2 regions of the Paraburkholderia sp. A1BS-2L genome follow, and region 2 is predicted to be linked to the other one. Evidence: riboswitches for the same ligand, from Rfam matches in the RefSeq annotation. Region 2 holds a riboswitch; the other holds the start of a gene.

Region 1 (9,794 bases), on a different replicon from region 2:
GGCACGATCACGCTGATTCCACCGACAAAGCTGATCATGCAAATGACCGAATCGCATGTGATCGACGGCGTCGAAATCGTGTTTCAGCTCACGCCCGAAAGCGAAGCGCCCGCCGAGATGCACTTCTGGTTCCCGCAGGAGCGCGCGCTCAACCTGGCCGAGAACGGCACGCGGTCGCTGCACAATCTGTGTCCGCTGCGAGGCGCGCAGGTACGCAACGCGCAATCGTGGTCGCGATACCTGGGCGAGTCGCTGGAGCGCTACGGGCGCGAAGCCGAGGTCGTGTTCGCGCAGCACAACTGGCCGACCTGGGGCAACGAGCGCATCGTCGATTACCTGGAGGCGCAGCGGGATCTCTACAAATTCCTGCACGACCAGACTGTGCGCCTCATGAACCACGGCTTGAACGCCGTTGAAATCGCCGAGCAGATTCGCCTGCCGGACGAGTTGCGTTCGAAGTGGCATGCGCACGGCTACTACGGCGCTGTCGTGCACAACGTCAAAGCCATCTATCAGCATTACCTGGGTTGGTACGACGGCAATCCGGCTAACCTGCACGCCCTGCCTCCGGAGGCTTCCGCACCGCGCTATGTCGAGTACATGGGCGGAGCCGATGCCATGCTCGAGCGCGCGCGTCGAGATTTCGATCAAGGCGAGTACCGTTGGGTCGCCCAGTGCATGAACCACCTGGTGTTTGCACAGCCGCAGTTGCGCGAAGCGCGCGAACTGGGTGCTGCTGCGCTCGAACAGATGGGGTATCAGGCCCAATCGGCAACGTGGCGCAACGCGTTCCTGCTCGGCGCGCGCGAACTGCGCGAAGGGCGAGATGCTTCGACCGAATTCGGCAGCCGCAGTGCCGACATGGTCAGCGCGATTACCGAGGAAATGTTCTTCGACTATTTCGCCGTTCGTGTCGATGGCCTGAAGGCGCAGCATCTGAACATGCGCATTGCGTGGCGTTTCAGCGACATCGATAAGCAGTTCAAACTGAATCTCCAGAATGGGGCGTTGACGTGGTGCTACACATCGCCAAACGAACGCACCGATCTGAGCGTGACCATGTCGAGGCAAACGCTCAACCGGATCCTCTGCGGGGAAACGGGCTTTCAGGAAGCCGTACTTGCGCGCGAAATCCAGCTGGACGGCAAGGTCGAACTGTTCCGCGCCATGCTAGGGACCCTCGACAAATTCGACGGCGATTTCAACGTCGTGGAACCGTGACGCAGATGTGCCGACGAACTACGCCATGAAACGAGCCCCCTCCCGCACAACCGCATTCGTCGGCTATAATGCGCCGGTCTTAGGGGAGTAGTCTGCGTCACGCGCGATGCGTGTCGCGCCGCCGTCAACATAATTGGCACGCTGTGCCATGGCGCCGGCAGCCGTTCTTCGGCCTGACGAGACCTATGACGTCATCCTTCATACCCGGGCTGGGCGGGGGGATTGCGTCATTGGTCCGTCCGTCCAGCCCGAGGAATGCCGTTTCCCATGCACCGCTTTTCACGCCGCCACGCGATCGCAGTCGCACACCCCCGCACGACGGAGCGCTCGTCATGATCTGGACGTTCGCCCTGCTCATTGCCGCCGCCGGCATCATCTATCTATCCTGCGAAACCTTCGTCAATGCCGTCGAGTGGCTCGGCCAGAAGCTCAAGGTCACGCAGACGGCCACCGGCACGATCCTTGCCGCGTTCGGCACGGCGCTGCCCGAAAGCGTGGTCACGCTCGTAGCCGTTGCGTTCGGCACCGATCCGGCCCACAAGGAAATCGGCATTGGCGCGGCCATTGGCGGGCCGCTCGCGCTCAGCACCGTCGCCTATGCGGTGGTGGGCGTCGCGTTGCTGGCGACGGTCGCGCGCGCGGGCCGTGCAGGCGCCGGCACCGTCGACGCCGATACGCGCCACCTGCGCCGCGACCAGCTCTGGTTCCTCGCGATCTTCGTGGCGAAAATCGGGCTCGGACTCGTGGTGTTCAGTTTCAAGCCCATTCTCGGCATTGCGTTTCTCGCGGCCTACGCGCTCTATTGCTGGAAGGAGCTGAGCGACGATGGCGATGAGATCGAAGACGTGGGGCTCGAGCCGCTCAAGCTGCGTCCGCGCGATGCGGACCCGTCGCTGTTCTGGGTCCTGCTCCAGACCCTGGGCGCGCTGGTCGTGATCTTCTTCGCCTCGCACCTGTTCGTGCAGCAGATCGGTAAAGTAGGACCGTGGCTCGGCCTGAGCCCGCAATTGACTGCGCTGCTCTTCAGCCCGATCGCCACCGAGCTGCCGGAAATCATGAACGCGATCATCTGGGTGCGTCAGGGCAAGGAGCGGCTCGCGCTCGCGAACATCAGCGGCGCGATGATGATCCAGGCGACCATTCCAACCGCATTCGGCTTGTTCTTCACGCCGTGGCACCTGGGTGCGCCGTCGATTCTTGCCGCGGCCACGACGATGCTCGCCATCCTGTTCCTGCAATGGGCGTTCCGTGCGCCGCAAGTGCATAGCCGCCAGCTTACGCATGTGGGCTGGCTCTATGCGGTGTTTGCGGGCATGCTGTGGGTGATTCCGAAGTGATTGGCTTGCGGCGGTTGCGCAACACGTTGCGAAACCGCCGCCCCACGACCCTCAATGCGTCGCATGCAGATACAGATACAGCGACGCAGCCGCCACGCCGCCCAGCAGCGGTCCGAGCACGGGAATCCACGCATAGCGCCAGTCGCTGTCTCGCTTGCCCGGGATCGGCAGCAGCGCATGCATGATGCGCGGCGAGAGATCGCGCGCCGGGCTCATGGCGTAGCCCGTGGGGCCGCCCAGCGAAATGCCGATGCCGAGCACGAGCAGGCCAACCGGCAATGCATCGAGCGCGCCCAGGCCCACCTGCGGCGAGGCCAGATACAGTACGCCGAGGATCAGCACGAAGGTACAGATGGCTTCGGTCATCACGTTGTGCCGCACGCTACGGATCGCAGGCGCGGTGCAGAACACGGCGAGCTTGAGATCGGCATCGGCTTCGTTCGCGAAGTGCTGGCGATAAGCGAGCCACACGAGGAACGCGCCCGCCATGCCGCCGAGCATCTGGGCGACGATGTAGCCGCACACCTTCGACCATGCGAACTTGCCAGTGAGCGCGAGGCTGATCGTCACGATCGGGTTCAGATGCGCGCCGCTGTACGATGCGGTGACGTACACGGCCACGAACACGGCCATCGCCCAGCCCATCACGATGACGATGAGGTCGGCGCCCTTGCCTTTGGTCTTTGCGAGCAGCACGTTGGCGACCGCGCCGTTGCCTAGCAGTACGAGTATGGCCGTGCCGATGAATTCAGCAATGTATGGTGACATTCTGATTATTTCTCAGGATTCCGAAATGGACGCGAGACCAGCGCAGTGCTGGCTGCGCGGCCCTTCGGTATTGGGTTACGTTGACTCGTTCGAGTTCTTTGGCCGGATGTCGCCGCGGCGTTACTGCGTGTCGTCGGCCCAAGCCTTGGCGGCGCGCACCGCGCGCTGCCATCCCGCGCGACAGGCGTCCACCTGCGATGGCGGCATGGCGGGCGAGAAACGCTTGTCCACATGCCACTGGCTCTGCAGTTCGTTCACGCTTTTCCAGTAGCCGGTCGCGAGGCCAGCGAGATAGGCCGCGCCTAGCGCGGTGGTTTCGGTAATCCGCGGACGCACGGCATCCACTCCCAGCAGGTCTGCCTGGAACTGCATGAGCAGGTTATTGGCGCTCGCCCCGCCGTCCACGCGCAACTCGCCTACGCTGATGCCCGAATCGGCCTCCATGGCAGCGAGCACGTCGAGCGATTGATACGCGATCGAATCGAGCGCGGCGCGCGCGACGTGCGCTGCGGTCGTGCCGCGCGTCACGCCAAAGAGCGAGCCGCGCGCGTGCGCGTTCCAGTGCGGCGCGCCAAGGCCAGCGAAGGCCGGCACCAGATACACACCATCCGTGTGCGGCACGCTCGCCGCAAGGGCTTCGACTTCCGCCGCGCTCTTGATGAGGCCCATGCCGTCGCGCAGCCATTGCACCACGGCACCAGCGATAAAGATGCTGCCTTCGAGCGCATAGTTCACCTCGTCGCCAATCTGCCACGCAATGGTCGTCACGAGATTGTTCTTCGACTCGATGGGCTTCGTGCCCGTGTTCATCATGAGGAAGCAGCCCGTGCCGTAGGTATTCTTCACCATGCCGGAGGCCGTGCACATCTGGCCGAACAGCGCCGCCTGCTGGTCGCCGGCAATGCCTGCGAGCGGAATCTTCGACGCGAATACCGTGGTTTTGGTCGGCCCATACACTTCGGATGACGAACGAACTTCGGGAAGCATGCTGCGCGGAATATCGAGCGCGTCGAGCAGCTCGTCGTCCCATTTGCGCGTGTGGATATTGAACAGCATCGTGCGCGAGGCGTTGGTCACGTCGGTCACGTGCAATTCGTGCTTCGTGAAATTCCAGACGAGCCAGCTGTCGACGGTGCCAAACGCGAGCAAGCCTCGACGCGCCTTTTCGCGCGCGCCTTCCACGTTGTCGAGAATCCAGCGGATCTTGGTGGCCGAGAAGTACGCGTCGATCGGCAGACCGGTCTTCGCGCGCACCATGGCTTCGAGGCCTTGTGCCTTGAGTTGATCGCAGAAGCCGGCCGTGCGGCGGTCCTGCCAGACGATCGCGTTGTAGATGGGATGGCCGGTCTCGCGGTCCCAGACGATGGTGGTTTCGCGCTGGTTCGTGATGCCAATGGCGTCGATATTGGTGCCGTTCAGTCCCACGCGCGTAACGGCTTCGGCGGCCACGCCCGCCTGGGTCGACCAGATTTCCTGCGGATCGTGCTCGACCCAGCCCGGACGCGGATAAATCTGCTCGAACTCCTTCTGGGCCATCGAGACGATATGGCCCTGCCGGTCGAACAGCATCGCACGCGAACTCGTGGTGCCCTGGTCGAGCGCAAGAATGTACTGTTGGTCCTGCATGTCTCTTATCTCCATCCGTGAGTAGTTTTGATTCACGCCGCGATGTGCGGCGCGCGGCTCGCGGCAAACCACGCTTCGAGCGCCGCCGTGACCGCCTCCAGCGTGCCCGACGCCACGTGCAAGCCGAGCTTCGAGCGGCGCCAGAGCACGTCCTCGGCGCAGGTCGCCCACTCGGTATCACGCAAATAGCGCAATTCGGCCTCGTAAATGCCTGGGGCAATCTGCGGCCCCAGTTCTTCGAGCGACGCAGCCTTGCCGATCAGGCGCTCAGCGCGCGTGCCGTAAGCGCGCGCGTAACGCAGCGCGAGCGGCGCGGGCAGCCAGGCGTGGCGACCCGCGAAGCCTTCGGCGAAGGGCGCGAAACGCGCGTTCGCGATGTCGCCGCCCGGCAGCGGCTCGCCGGCGGTCCAGCCCGGCGCGTTGCTGCCCAGCACGCGGCACAGCCTGTCGCCGGCTTCTTCCGCGAGCTTGCGAAACGTGGTGATCTTGCCGCCGAACACGGAGAGCAGCGGCGCGCCTTCGGTGTCGTCCATCTCCAGACGATAGTCGCGCGTGACCGCCGACGCATTCTTCGTGCCCTCTTCTTCGAGCAGCGGCCGCACGCCCGAGTAGGTCCAGTGCACGTCGGCGGGCGAGATCTTGCGCTTGAAATAGCGGTTGATCGACTCGCACAGATAGCGCGTTTCGTCGCCGTCGATCGAGACTTTCGCGGGATCGCTGCGGTATTCCACGTCGGTCGTGCCGATCAGCGTGAAGTCGTGCTCGTAAGGAATCGCGAAGACGATGCGCTTGTCCGGATTCTGGAAAATGTAGGCGTGGTCATGATCGAATAGACGCTTCGTCACGATATGGCTGCCCTTCACGAGGCGTACGCTGTGCTGCGCGCCGCGCCCGAGCGCGCCGTGCAGCACCTCGCCCACCCATGGGCCCGCCGCATTGGCCACCGCGCGCGCGCGCACGTCGAAGGTGCTGCCGTCGGGGCGGCGCAGGGTCGCCAGCCATTCGCCATTCACGCGCTGCGCGCCAACGAGCTTGGTGCGCGTGAGAATCCGCGCGCCGCGCTCCTGCGCGTCGAGCGCATTGAGCACGACCAGACGCGCATCGTCCACCCAACCGTCCGAGTAAACGAAACCGCGCCGAATGGTGTCGATGAGCGGTGCGCCCGCCGCGTGGCGGCGCATGTCGATGCCGCGCGAGCCCGGCAGCAGCTCGCGCCTGGCCAGATGATCGTAAAGAAAGAGCCCGACGCGGATGAGCCACGCGGGGCGCAGGTTGGGCATGTGCGGCATCACGAAGCGCAGCGGCCACATGATGTGGGGCGCCGAGCGCAACAGCGTCTCTCGCTCCTGCAGCGCCTTGCGCACGAGGCCGAACTCGCGGTGTTCGAGGTAGCGCAGCCCGCCGTGAATCAGCTTTGTGCTCGCTGACGAGGTGTGCGAGGCAAGGTCGTCCTGCTCGCAAAGGAGCACGGAGAGCCCGCGCCCAGCCGCGTCACGCGCGATGCCCGCGCCGTTGATTCCGCCACCCACGACGAGCAGATCGTAGCGATTCTGTTGACTCACCTGCGTTCCCTGATAGTTCCGGCAAACTCGCGATCCTGGTTGATCACGCCAAAGCATTCACCAGGATCGAACCAAAAAATGTTCGAATTCGAAATTTATCGAACAAAACCGAAAAAGTAAAGTTCGCTTTTATGGTGTGACGAGCGGACTTCCGGAATCGCCTGACAAAAGGCAACTGCCCTGCATATCGCTGGATTTCAAGCGCAAGTGGACGCCCGATCAAGCGCCTGGAGAGCGTTTGAACAAGCTCGAAAATTTTCGAATGATGTTCGTATTGCTTTCGTTTCGGCACATGCGGGTGCGCCGCGCCGCTGCCTAGTCCGCGACGTACACGGCCGTTCCCGCCTGGGCAACGGTCTCGTTCATTTGGGCGGGCAGGGGCTTGTCGGTGAAAAGCGCGTGAATCTGGCTCAGATGCCCCTGGCGCACGAGCGCGGGCCGGCCGATTTTCGAATGATCCGTCACCAGATAAACGGTGCGCGCGTGCTCGATGATCGCTTCCGCCACGTGCACCTCGCGCGTGTCGAAGTCGCGCAGCGTGCCATCGGTTTCGATCGCCGAGGTGCCGATAATCGCGTAATCGACCTTGAACTGACGAATGAAGTCGATGGTGAGCTCGCCCACAATGCCCTTGTCCCACGGCCGCACGATGCCGCCCGTAATGAGCACTTCGCATTCCGGGTAGCCGCTCATCATGCTCGCCACGTTCAGATTGTTCGTGATGACGCGCAGGCCGCGATGGCGGTTGAGCGCGCGCGCGACCTCCTCGGTCGTGGTGCCGAGGTTGATGAAGAGCGAGGCCTGATCAGGGATGTGCGAGGCCGCGAGCGCGCCGATGCGCCGCTTCTCCGCGTGGAACATCTGTTGCCGCGCGCCGTAGGAGACGTTTTCCGCACTCGTGGGCAGGCTCGCGCCGCCGTGGTAGCGGCGCAGGAGGTTCATGTCGGCGAGCCAGTTGACGTCGCGGCGGATGGTCTGCGGCGTGACGCCGAAGTGCGCGGCGAAATCGTCGACGGTCACGAAGCCGTCGCGCTGCACCCATTCGAGCAGCTCCTGCTGACGCGCGTTGAGGGTGAGGCGGGGGTCTCGTGTCATGGTCTCGTGATGGCAGCGAATGGGAACTGGCACTATTGTAAGGGCAGTCGGGCTGGGCATTCGGTGGCCCAGTGGGGGTGCGCCCGCATCCGTACCCGGGTAAATACGGGGTAAATACCGAGAAAATCGCTTTCAGCCAGAAAGCAATCAGAAGGCCACGCTTTCTTATACTTCCACCCATTCCGGCAAGCCGCCGGTCACGAGGAGTCACGCAGTCATGCTTTCCGGCGCCCAGCATTTCGGCAGCGCTTTGTTGCTGTGCATCGCGCTCGGCGCCGCCCCGATGGCGCATGCCGAGCCGATCCGGCTGATGATGGGGGGCATGTCCAAGATCGTTTATCTGCCAGCAGTGCTTGCCTCGCAGTTGGGCTACTTCAAGGACGAAGGGCTCGACGTCCAGGTGGTCTCGGGTCCGGCGGGCATCGACACCTCCACGGAACTGATCGCCGGCGCGATCGAAGGCGCGGTGGGCTTCTACGACCACACGCTCGACCTGCAGAGCCGCGGCCAGGACGTGCTCTCGGTGGTGGTGCTGCAGCGCGCGGCGGGGCTCGCCGAGCTCGCCTCGGTTCATGCGGAAGGCGGCCGGGAACTGGCTGGCGCCACCGCCATGAAAACGACGGCGTCGAACACACCAGCGAACACACCAGCGAATACAGCGGCGATGAAAGCGGCGCGCGGCAAGCGCCTCGGCGTAACCGGATTCGGCGCCTCCACGTGGGTGCTCACGCGTTTCCTGCTCGCCCGCGCGGGCGTGGCGGCCGGCGACTACACGGTTGTGCCGCTCGCATCCGACACGCGCTTTGTCGAAGCCTTCGAGCAGGGCTCGATCGACGCGGGCATGGTCGAGGAACCCACGGCCACGCGCCTCCTGACGAGCCGCGCGGCCACGGTGGTGGTCGACATGCGCAGCGTCGAGGACACGCAGCGCTGGGTCGGCGGCCCGTACGCAGGCGCGTGCCTCTATCTGCGGCGCAACTGGATGCTCGCGCACCGGCGGGAGACCGGAAAAATGGTGCAAGCGCTCACCCGTGCGCTGCGCTTCATCAGCACGCATTCGGCTGGGCAGATCGCCGCGGTGCTGCCGCCCGAGGTTATCGGCAACGACCGCGCGGGTTATGTGCGCGCGCTCGCCTCGGCGCAGGGCGCGTTTTCGAAGGATGGCCTGATGCCCGACGGCGCGCCGCAAACCGTGCTGAAGGTGCTGATGACGGCAGGCACGGGATTGACGGCCCGGCATGTCGATCTGTCGAAGACCTATACGAATGAATTCGTGAAAGGCATGCCGTAATCCGGCGCTGCCGTTCGCCAAAACAATCGCTTTAATTTCAACCGCGTTTTCCACCCCGAATCAAGCCACACGGCGAGCAGCACGACGGCCCGCACGGCCGCCGGGGTGCGCTCGTCCAACATGCAAGGATGTCCAACATGTCTTCAGCCATTAACGCCGCGCCGGGAGAGTCGAAAGCCCGCACCGTGTTTCGCGCGGTCAGCGGCAACTTTCTGGAAATGTACGACTTCATGGTGTACGGCTATTACGCCGCCGCCATCGCCAGCACGTTCTTTCCGGCCGGCAACGAATTCGCCTCGCTGATGCTCGCGCTCTCCGTGTTCGGCGCGGGCTTCCTGATGCGCCCGCTCGGCGCCATCGTGCTCGGCGCGTACATGGACCGCCATGGCCGCCGCAAAGGCCTGATTCTCTCGCTCGGGCTGATGGCCGTGGGCACCATGTGCGTGGCCTTCGTGCCCGGCTACGCCACCATCGGCCTGGCCGCTCCGCTCATCATCCTGATCGGGCGTCTGCTGCAAGGCTTCTCGGCAGGCGCCGAGCTGGGCGGCGTGTCCGTCTACCTCGCGGAAATCTCCACCAAGGGCAACCGCGGCTTCTTCTGCTCGTGGCAGTCGGGCAGCCAGCAAGTGGCCGTGGTGTTCGCCGCGGCGTTCGGCGTGGCGCTGAACGCCATGCTGCCTGCGCCCGAAATGAAGGAGTGGGGCTGGCGCGTGCCGTTCGTGGTCGGCTGCATGATCGTGCCGTTCCTGTTCTATATCCGCCGCACGCTGCGCGAATCCGATGAGTTCACCGCACGCCGCCATCATCCGAGCCTCGGCGAGATCACACGCGCCATCGCCAGCAACTGGGGCATCGTGCTCGCGGGCATGGGCCTCGTGATCATGACGACGACCT
Region 2 (9,794 bases):
TCGAGAGCAGCACCGGGCACGCGGTCTTGTCGGCGCGCAGCGTGACGGTGTAGGTCGACATGACATCGGGGCGGTCGAGGAACCAGGTGATGCGGCGAAAGCCTTCAGCTTCGCATTGCGTGAAGAAGTTGCCGCTCGATACGTAGAGCCCCGAGAGCGTGGTGTTGGCTTCCGGGTCGTTGGCGCCCGTGAGCGTGAGCGTGAACGCGTCGGGCACGTTCTCGATCGTCAGGCCATGTTCGTGCGCACGCACGTTTTCGCAGGCATTGCCGTCGATTTGCGCGCCGATGAATTCGAGCTGTTCACCCATCAATTCGAGGTGCGGCGCGGACTTGGCAGCGGGATTGCGGCGCACGCGCAGCGTGCTCTTGACGACGGTGTGTCCGGGCGCGAGGTCGAATTCGAGGTCGACGGTGTCGATCAGGAAGGCGGGCGGCGCGTAGTCTTCGCGGCGGATCACAGTAGGCGTGGCGGTATCGGACATGGTCTCGTGCGGGGAAGCTTCGGGTCGGATAGCGGTATAGGGAGGCCGCGCCTTGCGTACGATGACGCGGCCGCTCGCCCCATTGTACAAAGGCTCGCGCAGCTTGTCCGAGATGGCCCGCAGGCGTGCGCCGCGCAGCGGGCCCGAACTTTCCCGCTGGGGCGCGAGTCAGTATGATCGGGGCCTGCGGTGTCGACCACCGCAAGCTTGCCGCGCGCCGACGAACTGTCGTCACTGCCACGACTGCAACGAGAAGACCATGATGCCCGACCGATGGACCCGCCGCGCGCTGCTGTTGCTGGCGGCGCTTGCCGTGACGCTGTCCGGCTGCACGACCTATGTGACGAGCCAGGTGACCGCGTTCTCCGCGTGGGGAGGCGGCAGCGATGCCACGCGCACTTACGCGTTCACGCGCAATCCCGACCAGCAGCACAGCATCGAGCAATCGACCTACGAGAGCCTCGTTGCCGACGGGCTCTCCTCGTACGCATTCCGCCAGGTGCCCGAGCGGCAGGCGCGCTATCTCGTGGGCCTCGCCTACGGCAGCCGCATGGACACGGTCACGGTGGCGCAGCCCGTGTTCTACAACCCGTGGCCGGCTCCGTACTGGGGACCGTTCAATCCGTGGGGGCCTTGGGGTCCCTGGGGCCCCGCTTATGTGAACCAGAGCTATCCGGTGTACTCGCATGCACTCGGCATCCGCATCACGGAGCAGGCGGGCGGGAAGGAAGTCTATAACGTCACCGCGCGCACCTCGGGCGACGATCCCTCGCTCGTGCACATCATGCCGTTTCTGGTGCGCAGCGCACTGTCGAACTTCCCGCTGCAGAACGGCTCGGTGCAGCAGGTGAAACTGCCCGTGGACAAGACCACGGGGGCGCCGGCCGAAGTCCCGGCGGCGGCGCCAGGAACCGCACCGGCAGCGGCCGCTCCGGCAAAGTAGACGGAGCCAGCGTCAGTGGCGGCTCAAGCGTTACAGACGATCAAACGCCCACGCCCATGATGGCGAGCACGCCAAGCACCACGAACAGCACGGCGGCGATGCCGTGCACCAGGCCCGTCGGCAGCTTGTGGGCGAAGCGGTCGCCCAGCAGGATCGCAGGCACATTGGCAATCATCATGCCGAGCGTCGTGCCGGCCACCACCCCGAAGAAGTCGTGAAAGCGCGCGGCGAGCGCGACGGTTGCGATCTGCGTCTTGTCGCCCATCTCGGCGAGAAAGAAGGTGACGACGGTGGCGCCGAACACGCCGAGGCGCGTGCGATTGACGGTGGCTTCGCCCTCGTCGAGCTTGTCGGGCACGAGTATCCACAATCCCATGGCGACGAAGGAGACGGCGAGCGCCCAGCGCATCACCGAGGGCGTGACGAGCGAGCCGAGCCACGCGCCGAGCGCGCCCGCGCCCGAGTGATTGACGAGCGTGGCGGCCAGTACGCCGAGAATGATCGGCATGGGCTTGCGATAGCGCGCTGCGAGCACGAGCGAAAGCAGTTGCGTCTTGTCGCCGATTTCGGCGAGCGCGACTGCGCCGGTCGAGACGAGAAAGGCGTGATTCACGTGTTGGTGATCCTCGGGCCGAGATAAATGCGGGCGACGACTCACGGCCCGCCGGGCCCTGTTGCGGCGGGCATGAGTCATCGGTCTCGCCAGGCCTGAGTACTAAGGCTGCGTTCGCCATGGCCGCGCGGGCCAAGTCTGTTGACGGATGCTCCCGCTGCGCATGCGCGGCGCGCGCCAAGACCCGAAGGCTAGCCGGGCGGCACGGAGCGGGGCGGCTACTCCCCAATGGACGGCGAATTATAGCATTGGGGTTTTTCCGACACCCGGCTTCGCCGGGGCCGTTGGAATGGGGATTTGCCGTGGGATTTTAACGCTTTGCCGTGTCGCGGCTGTGCACGCGCGTACCGGCTGCGTAGGTCTCGAATACGGCGCGGTCGTCGCCGAGCAGCGCGAACGCGAACAGCAGTTCTTCGAGCGATTCGGCGCGCGCGGTGCGGCGCTTGAGCAGCGGGGTGGCCTGCGGGTCGAGCACGACGAAGTCGGCTTCGCTTTGCGGCGCGAGCGTGCCGATCTTGTCGGCGAGATCGAGCGCGGCTGCCGCGCCGGCCGTGGCGAGCCAGAACATGCGCGTGGCCGTCAGGTGATGGCCGCCCATGCGCGCGACCTTGTGCGCTTCGTTCATGGTTTGCAGCATCGAGAACGACGTGCCGCCGCCCACGTCTGTCGCGAGTGTGACGGGCAACTCGGTGGCCTGGGCCTTGTCGAAGTCGAACAGGCCGCTGCCGAGGAACAGGTTCGAGGTCGGGCAGTGCGCCGCGACCGTGCCGGTTTGCGCCATGCGGCGGCGGTCTTCGTCGTCGAGCCAGATGCAGTGGCCGTACACGGCGCGGCGGCGCAGGAGTCCGTAATGATCGTAGACATCGAGATAGCTGCGCTGGCGCGGGAACAGTTCCTTCACCCACTTCACTTCGTCGAGATTTTCGGCGACGTGGCTCTGAATGAAGATGTCGCCGTGCGCCTTCGCGAGCGCCTCGCACGCTTCGAGCTGCGCCTCGGTCGAGGTGGGCGCGAAGCGCGGCGTGAGCGCGTACATCTGGCGGCCGTTGTTATGCCAGCGCGAGATGAGTTCGGCGCTGTCGTCGTAGCCGGTCTGGGGCGTGTCGCGCAGGAACTCGGGGCAGTTGCGGTCCATCAGGACCTTGCCCGCGATCATGCGCATGTTCCGGGACTCGCTCGCCGTGAACAGCGCATCGGCCGATTGCTTGTGCACCGAGCAGTAGACGAGCGCCGTGGTCGTGCCGCACGAGAGCAGTTCGTCGACGAAAAAGCGCGCCGTCTCGAACGCCACGTTTTCATTGGCGAAGCCGCGCTCGGTCGGGAACGTGTAGGTCTCGAGCCACGGCAGCAGGCCCGGCGCCGGCGAGGCGATCATGTCGGTCTGCGGGTAGTGAATGTGCGTGTCGATGAAGCCCGGCACGATCAGCTTGTCGCGCAGGTTGTGCACCGTCGCGCCTTCAGCCACGCGAGCGCTGAGCTCGGACCATGCGCCCGATGCGACCACGCGGCCGTTCTCGACGATCACCACGCCGTCTTCGTGGAAGACGGCAGCGTCGGGCGATTGCGCGGGGTCGCCGGTGAACGTCAACAGTTTTGCGCGATAAGCCGATTGAGTCATGGGAACTTCGTCTCCGAAAAATTCAGGTGTTCATGAGCCGTATGTATGCGCACCGCTCCTGAAAACGCGGCGCGCAAAAGCCCTGGGGCCGGCGCTGGCGCGCCGGTCCTCATCAAGGGTGAAGCCTTAAGCTTGGGGAGCTGCGCGGGATCAGGCCACGGCGCCGCTCCAGTACCGATCGAGCTGCGCGATCAGCGCGGCGCGTTCCTCGGGCGTCACGAAAGACGCCTCGAAGCTGTTGCGCAGGATCGTGTACACCTCTTGGTCGTCGAGCTGCAGCGCCGTGATGATGGCGCTGAAGTTCTCGTTCACGTAGCCGCCGAAGTACGCGGGATCGTCGGAATTGACGGTCACCGCGACGCCTTCGTCGAGCAGCTTTTTGAGCGTGTGCTTCGTCATGTCGTCGAACACGCAGAGCTTCAGGTTCGAAAGCGGGCAGACGGTGAGCGCGACGCGCGTGTCGGCGAGGCGCGTGACGAGCGCCTTGTCCTCGATGCTGCGTACGCCGTGGTCGACGCGGTCGACCTTGAGCAGATCGAGCGCCTCGTAGATATAGGCGGGCGGGCCTTCCTCTCCGGCATGCGCGACGAGCTTCAGCCCTTGCGCGCGCGCCTTCGCGAACACGCGCTCGAATTTCGAGGGCGGATGGCCGCGCTCCGACGAATCGAGACCCACGCCGATCATGCGCGGATAGCGCGCGAACAGCGGCAGCGCGGCATCGAAGGTGGCGAGCGCGTCGGCTTCGCTCAGATGGCGCAGGAAGCAGAGGATCAGCTTGCTCGTGAGGCCGCGTTTTTCGGCGTCGGCGAGTGCGCGGTCGACGCCCGCGACCACCGTTTCGATCGGCACGCCGCGTTCGGTGTGCGTTTGCGGATCGAAGAATATTTCGGTGTGCACGACGTTGTCCGCGAGCGCGCGCTCGCAGTAGGCCATCGTCATGTCGTAGAAGTCCTGCTCGTTGAGCAGCACGCTCGCGCCTGCGTAATAGATGTCGAGGAACGACTGCAGGTCGGTGAACGCGTAGGCCGCGCGCAGCGCTTCGATCGACTCGTAAGCGAGCTCGACGTGATTGCGCTGCGCGAGCGCGAAGATCAGCTCGGGTTCGAGCGAGCCTTCGATGTGGATGTGCAGCTCGGCCTTCGGCGCGCGCGCCGCTTTTTGTACGAGCGCTGCGAACGGGTTGACGGTGGGCGTGATGGTCATGGTTGGATCGATCGGTTGCGTTCAGTGGTTGACATCACGCGGAATGGATCGTGCCGGTAGCGGACGTTCCGGTAGCGGACGTGCCGGTAACCGCAACGGCTGCATGCCCAGGCGTGCCGGCGGCCGCCGCCGACGCCTCGATCGCCTGCAGCAATTGCGCGGCGGCCGAGATCGCGATGACTTCGGGCGACTTGTCGACGATGCCGTCCACGCCGAGCGGGCAGTGCATGCGCGCGATCTGCAGCGGATCGATGCCGCGCGCGGCGAGCCGGTGCTCGAACTGCTTGCGCTTCGTGTGCGAGCCGATCATGCCGAAGAACAGGAAGTCGCCGCGACGCAGGATGCGCTCGGCAAGATCGAGGTCACGCGAATGATCGTGCGTCATCACGATGAAGCTCGTGCCCGGCGGGGCAGCGTCAATGGCTTCGTCAGGTGCGTCGTTGGCATCGATCGTGACGTTGGGCGCATTGAGCGCCGCGAACGCTTCCGGCGAGGGAAACGCGGCGTCGCGCTCGTCCACCCAGCGCACCCGGCAGGGCAGCGTGCCGAGCACGCGCACGAGCGCCGCGCCCACATGGCCCGCGCCGAACAGCACGACGGGCCGCTCGTTGGGCGCGATCGTTTCGGTGAGCAGCATCGTGCCGTCGTCGTGATGGTTACCATCGCCCGGCGCGCCCGTGTCCCACAGCAGGCAATCGGGCGATTCCACGCCGGGCTCGGGTTCCGAAAGCAAAACTGTATCGGCCGCCGAGGCATCCGTCAGGTCGGTTTCTGTGCCGGAAGGCGCTCCATTCCGCGAGGAGCGGAATGATACGCTACGAACCGTCGAGGCGCCCGCCGCGAGCCGGCGGGCCAGCGTGGCGAGCCAGCCGAGGTCGGAGACGTCGAGCCGCTCGAACGCAAGGACGACTGCTCCGCCGCAGCACTGGCCGAGGCTCGGCCCGAGCGCGAATCGCTCGAGGCGGCGCGCATGCGGCGTGCGCATGCCGTCGCGCAATACCTGGCGCGCGGTCTCGATGGCCTTCCATTCGAGATGGCCGCCGCCGATCGTATGACGGGCCGCTTCGCGCGTGACGATCATCTTCGTGCCGGCTTCGCGCGGCACCGAGCCTTCGGCGCGCGCGACGGTCACGAGCACGGCGGCATCGCCGTGCGCTAGCAGGTGTTGAAGGTCGGTGACCCAGGCTTGCATCGGGCGGTTCTCCTACTTGACGACAGCTTCTGTTGGGGCGGCGGCCGGCACGCTTGCCGCGTGCTCGCGCAGGGCGTCGAGCGCCCCGATTGCATGAAGGATCGCCTCGGGCGTGGCGGGCGCATTGAGCGGCGCGGCTTCGCGGGCCTCGGGCACGGCCGCGCCGATTGCCTCGCGGATCGCGAGCAGCACCGAGAACGGCAGCAGCAAGGGCGGCTCGCCCACGGCCTTCGAACGGAACACAGTGGGCTCGGCGTTTTCGTTGCGATAGAGCTGGACGTGAAACGCCGCGGGCGTATCGCTGATCGCCGGAATCTTATAGGTGGAGGGCGCGTGCGTCATGAGCTTGCCGTCGCGGTTCCACCACAGCTCCTCGCTCGTGAGCCAGCCCATGCCCTGGATGAACCCGCCTTCCACCTGGCCGATGTCGATGGCCGGGTTGATCGACTGGCCGGCGTCGTGCAGCAGGTCGGCGCGCACGAGCTTCCATTCGCCCGTGAGCGTGTCGACGACCACTTCCGACACCGCCGCGCCATAGGCAAAGTAATAGAACGGATGGCCGGTGAGCGTGCGCGCGTCCCAATGGACCGTGGGCGTGGCGTAAAAGCCGTCGGACCACAGTTGCACGCGCTTCAGATACGCGGTTTCTACGAACTCGGCGAAGGCGATCGCCTTGCCGTTCACTCGCACCAGGCCATCTTCGAACGCGACGTTTTCGGGCGCGCCGCCGTACTGCGTGGCGGCGAGCGTGGCGAGGCGCGTGCGGATCGCGAGCGCCGCGTCTTCGGCGGCCTTGCCGTTCAGGTCGCTGCCGGTCGAGGCGGCGGTGGCGGACGTGTTCGCCACCTTCGACGTGTCGGTGGCGCTCACGCGCAACTGCGCGAGCGGCAGTCCGAATACGCCCGCGACCACCTGCGCGACCTTCGTGTTGAGCCCCTGGCCCATTTCGGTGCCGCCGTGGTTCACGAGCACGGAGCCGTCGCGATAGACGTGCACGAGCGCGCCCGCCTGGTTCAGATGCGGGACGTTGAACGAGATGCCGAACTTCACCGGCGTGAGCGCGATGCCGCGCTTGAGCACTGGGCTCGTGCGGTTGAACGCGGCGAGCGCGGCGCGGCGCGCGGCGTACTGGCTCGACGCGAGCAACTGCTCGGTGAGCGGCGCGAGCACGTTGTCCGCGACGCGTTGCCCGTAGGGCGTGACGTCCCGTTCGCCGATGCCGTAGTAGTTCGCGCGGCGCACGTCGAGCGGATCGCGGCCGAGCGCGCGGGCGATGCCGTCGAGCATCACCTCCATCACGAGTGCGCCCTGCGGGCCGCCGAAGCCGCGGAAAGCCGTGTTCGACTGCGTGTTGGTCTTGCAGCAGAGCGCGACGATTTCGACGTCCGAAAGATAGTAGGCGTTGTCGAAATGGCAGACCGCGCGCGTGGCGACCGCGCCCGAGAGATCGGCGGAATAGCCCGCGCGCAGCGCGATTTCCACGCGCGCGCCGAGCAGGCGTCCTGCGTCATCGTAGCCGGCTTCATATTCGTAGAGCGCGTCGTGGCGCTTGCCGGTGATGAGGAAATCGTCGTCGCGGTCGGCGCGCAGCTTCACGGGGCGGCGCAGCTTGTACGCGGCCAGCGCCGCCACGCAGGCGAACAGCGCCGATTGCGATTCCTTGCCGCCGAAGCCGCCGCCCATGCGCCGGCATTCGCACATTACGCGGTGCGCGGGCCAGCCGATCAGATGCGCGATCAACTGCTGCATCTCGCTCGGGTGCTGCGTCGAGCTGTAGACGAGCATGCCGTCCTGTTCCTCGGGCAGCGCATAGGCGACCTGACCTTCGAGATAGAACTGCTCCTGGCCGCCTACGGCAAACGTGCCGGCGATGCGGTGGGGCGCTGCCGCGATGCGCGCCGCCGGCTCACCGCGCGTGAGGCGCAGCGGCGGCAGGACGTACTGCTGGCGCGCTTTCGCTTCGGCGATGTCGAGCACCGCTTCGAGCGGCGCGTAGCGCACGACGTCGTCGCTGGCGGCGAGCGCGGCCGCGCGGCGGGCGAGTTGATGGCTCGTCGCGATTACGGCGAAAACGGGCTGACCGAGATACTGCACTTCATCTTGCGCCAGCACCGGGTCGTCGTGCAGGACCGGGCCGCAGTTGTTCTCGCCGGGAATATCGGCGGCGCTCAGGACCACGACGACGCCGGGCATGGCGCGCACGCGCGCGAGATCGAGCGCCACGATGCGCGCATGTGCGTGGCGCGACAGGCCGAGCGCGGCGTGGAGCGTGCCGTGCAGTTCGGGGATGTCGTCGGTGTAGCGCGCCTCACCGCTCACGTGCAGGTCTGCGGACTCGTGTGGCAATGGCGCGCCGAGCGCCGCTTGCGTTGACTGCGCAGCGGTTTGTGCGGCGGGTTGCACGATAAGCGGATCGGACTGGCGGTTCATGATGCGTCTCCCGCAAGCGTTGCGCCCGGGCCTACGCCGGTTTCGTCGACGACTTCCGCCTCGGAGGCAAACACGAAGGCGTTCACGTCACACAGTGCGAGCGGCGCGTCGTCGCGCGTTTCCAGCCAGCAGCGCCAGAGCAGATTGCGCGCGACCTTCAGGCGATACGCGGCGCTCGCGCGCATGTCGGTGAGCGGCTGATAGTCGGCGTCGAGCACGGCCATGGCGCGCTGCGCGGCCGCTTCGTTCCACTGTGCGCCCGCGAGCGCTGCTTCGGCGTGGGCGGCGCGCTGCGGTATCGCGGCCATGCCGCCATACGCGATGCGCGCGTTCGCGATTGCGCCATCCTCGCCGGTCTCGAGCGCAAACGCCGCGCAAACCGCCGAGATATCCTGGTCGTAGCGCTTCGACACCTTGTAGGTGCGAAACCGCAGTGTCGGCGCGGGGCGCGGCACGCGGATCGCTTCAACGAACTCGCCCGCTTCGAGCACGTTCTTCTGATAGCCCGTGTAGAACGCCGCGAGCGGCAGCGTGCGCACACGCGCAGCGCGGCGCAGGATCACCCCGGCGTCGAGCGCGAGCAGCGCCGGCATCGAGTCGCCAATCGGCGAGCCGTTCGCCACGTTGCCGCCCAGCGTACCCGCGTTGCGGATAGGCAGCGAGGCAAAGCGCGCCCACAGTTCCGCGAGTTCGGGGTAGTCGACGGCGAGCGCCGCGTAGGCCTCTTCGAGCGGCACAGCCGCGCCGATCGTGAGCGTCTGCGCGTCGCGCTCGACACGCTTCAGCTCGGCGACCTGCCCGGTATAGAGCACGTCGCCCAGATCGCGAAGCTGCTTGGTGACCCACAGGCCGACGTCGGTGCCGCCCGCGAGCACGCGCGCCTGCGGATGCTCGGCGCGCAGCGTGGCGAATGCTTCGAGCGTGCGCGGTGCAAAAAACGTGGCGTGGCCGTGCGCGGCGCCGCGGGCGTCGGGGCCCCGATAGTCGAAGGTGTCGCTGCGCGCGATCGAGCGCAGCGCAGCTTCGAGCGGCTCGCGCGCGAGTGCGACGCGCGGATAGCTCGTCGTGTCGAACATGCGCTGTGCTGCGTCGATGATCGGCCGGTAGCCGGTGCAGCGGCACAGATTGCCGGAGAGCGCCTGATCGATTTCGTCGCGCGCGGGCAGGCCGGCATCGGCGCCCTGGCGCTCGTAGAGCGCCCACATCGACATGACGAAGCCGGGCGTGCAGAAGCCGCACTGCGAACCGTGGCAGTCGACCATCGCTTGCTGGACGGGGTGCAGCGTGCCGTCGGGCGCGCGCAGGTCTTCG

Evidence for each region. A riboswitch is a leader RNA that binds a small molecule or an ion and turns the genes downstream of it on or off. The one in region 2 is predicted to bind manganese.
Region 1: linked by a shared signal. The riboswitch ahead of P5W98_RS31125 (sodium:calcium antiporter) and the one ahead of P5W98_RS10500 (TMEM165/GDT1 family protein) in region 2 are both predicted to bind manganese.

The regions. Positions count from the first base shown of each region.
Region 1 is NZ_CP120431.1:267,439-277,232, reverse strand. It holds gene P5W98_RS31130 (alkyl/aryl-sulfatase) at 1-1,221, shown strand, start outside; yybP-ykoY riboswitch at 1,292-1,469, shown strand; gene P5W98_RS31125 (sodium:calcium antiporter) at 1,554-2,558, shown strand; gene P5W98_RS31120 (MIP/aquaporin family protein) at 2,610-3,326, opposite strand; gene glpK (glycerol kinase GlpK) at 3,447-4,952, opposite strand; gene glpD (glycerol-3-phosphate dehydrogenase) at 4,985-6,514, opposite strand; gene P5W98_RS31105 (DeoR/GlpR family DNA-binding transcription regulator) at 6,830-7,609, opposite strand; gene P5W98_RS31100 (ABC transporter substrate-binding protein) at 7,827-8,900, shown strand; gene P5W98_RS31095 (MFS transporter) at 9,038-9,794, shown strand, end outside.
Region 2 is NZ_CP120428.1:2,313,389-2,323,182, reverse strand. It holds gene pepN (aminopeptidase N) at 1-484, opposite strand, end outside; gene P5W98_RS10505 (DUF4136 domain-containing protein) at 744-1,427, shown strand; gene P5W98_RS10500 (TMEM165/GDT1 family protein) at 1,468-2,040, opposite strand; yybP-ykoY riboswitch at 2,132-2,279, opposite strand; gene guaD (guanine deaminase) at 2,351-3,658, opposite strand; gene P5W98_RS10490 (adenosine deaminase) at 3,809-4,861, opposite strand; gene xdhC (xanthine dehydrogenase accessory protein XdhC) at 4,896-6,053, opposite strand; gene xdhB (xanthine dehydrogenase molybdopterin binding subunit) at 6,066-8,483, opposite strand; gene xdhA (xanthine dehydrogenase small subunit) at 8,480-9,794, opposite strand, start outside.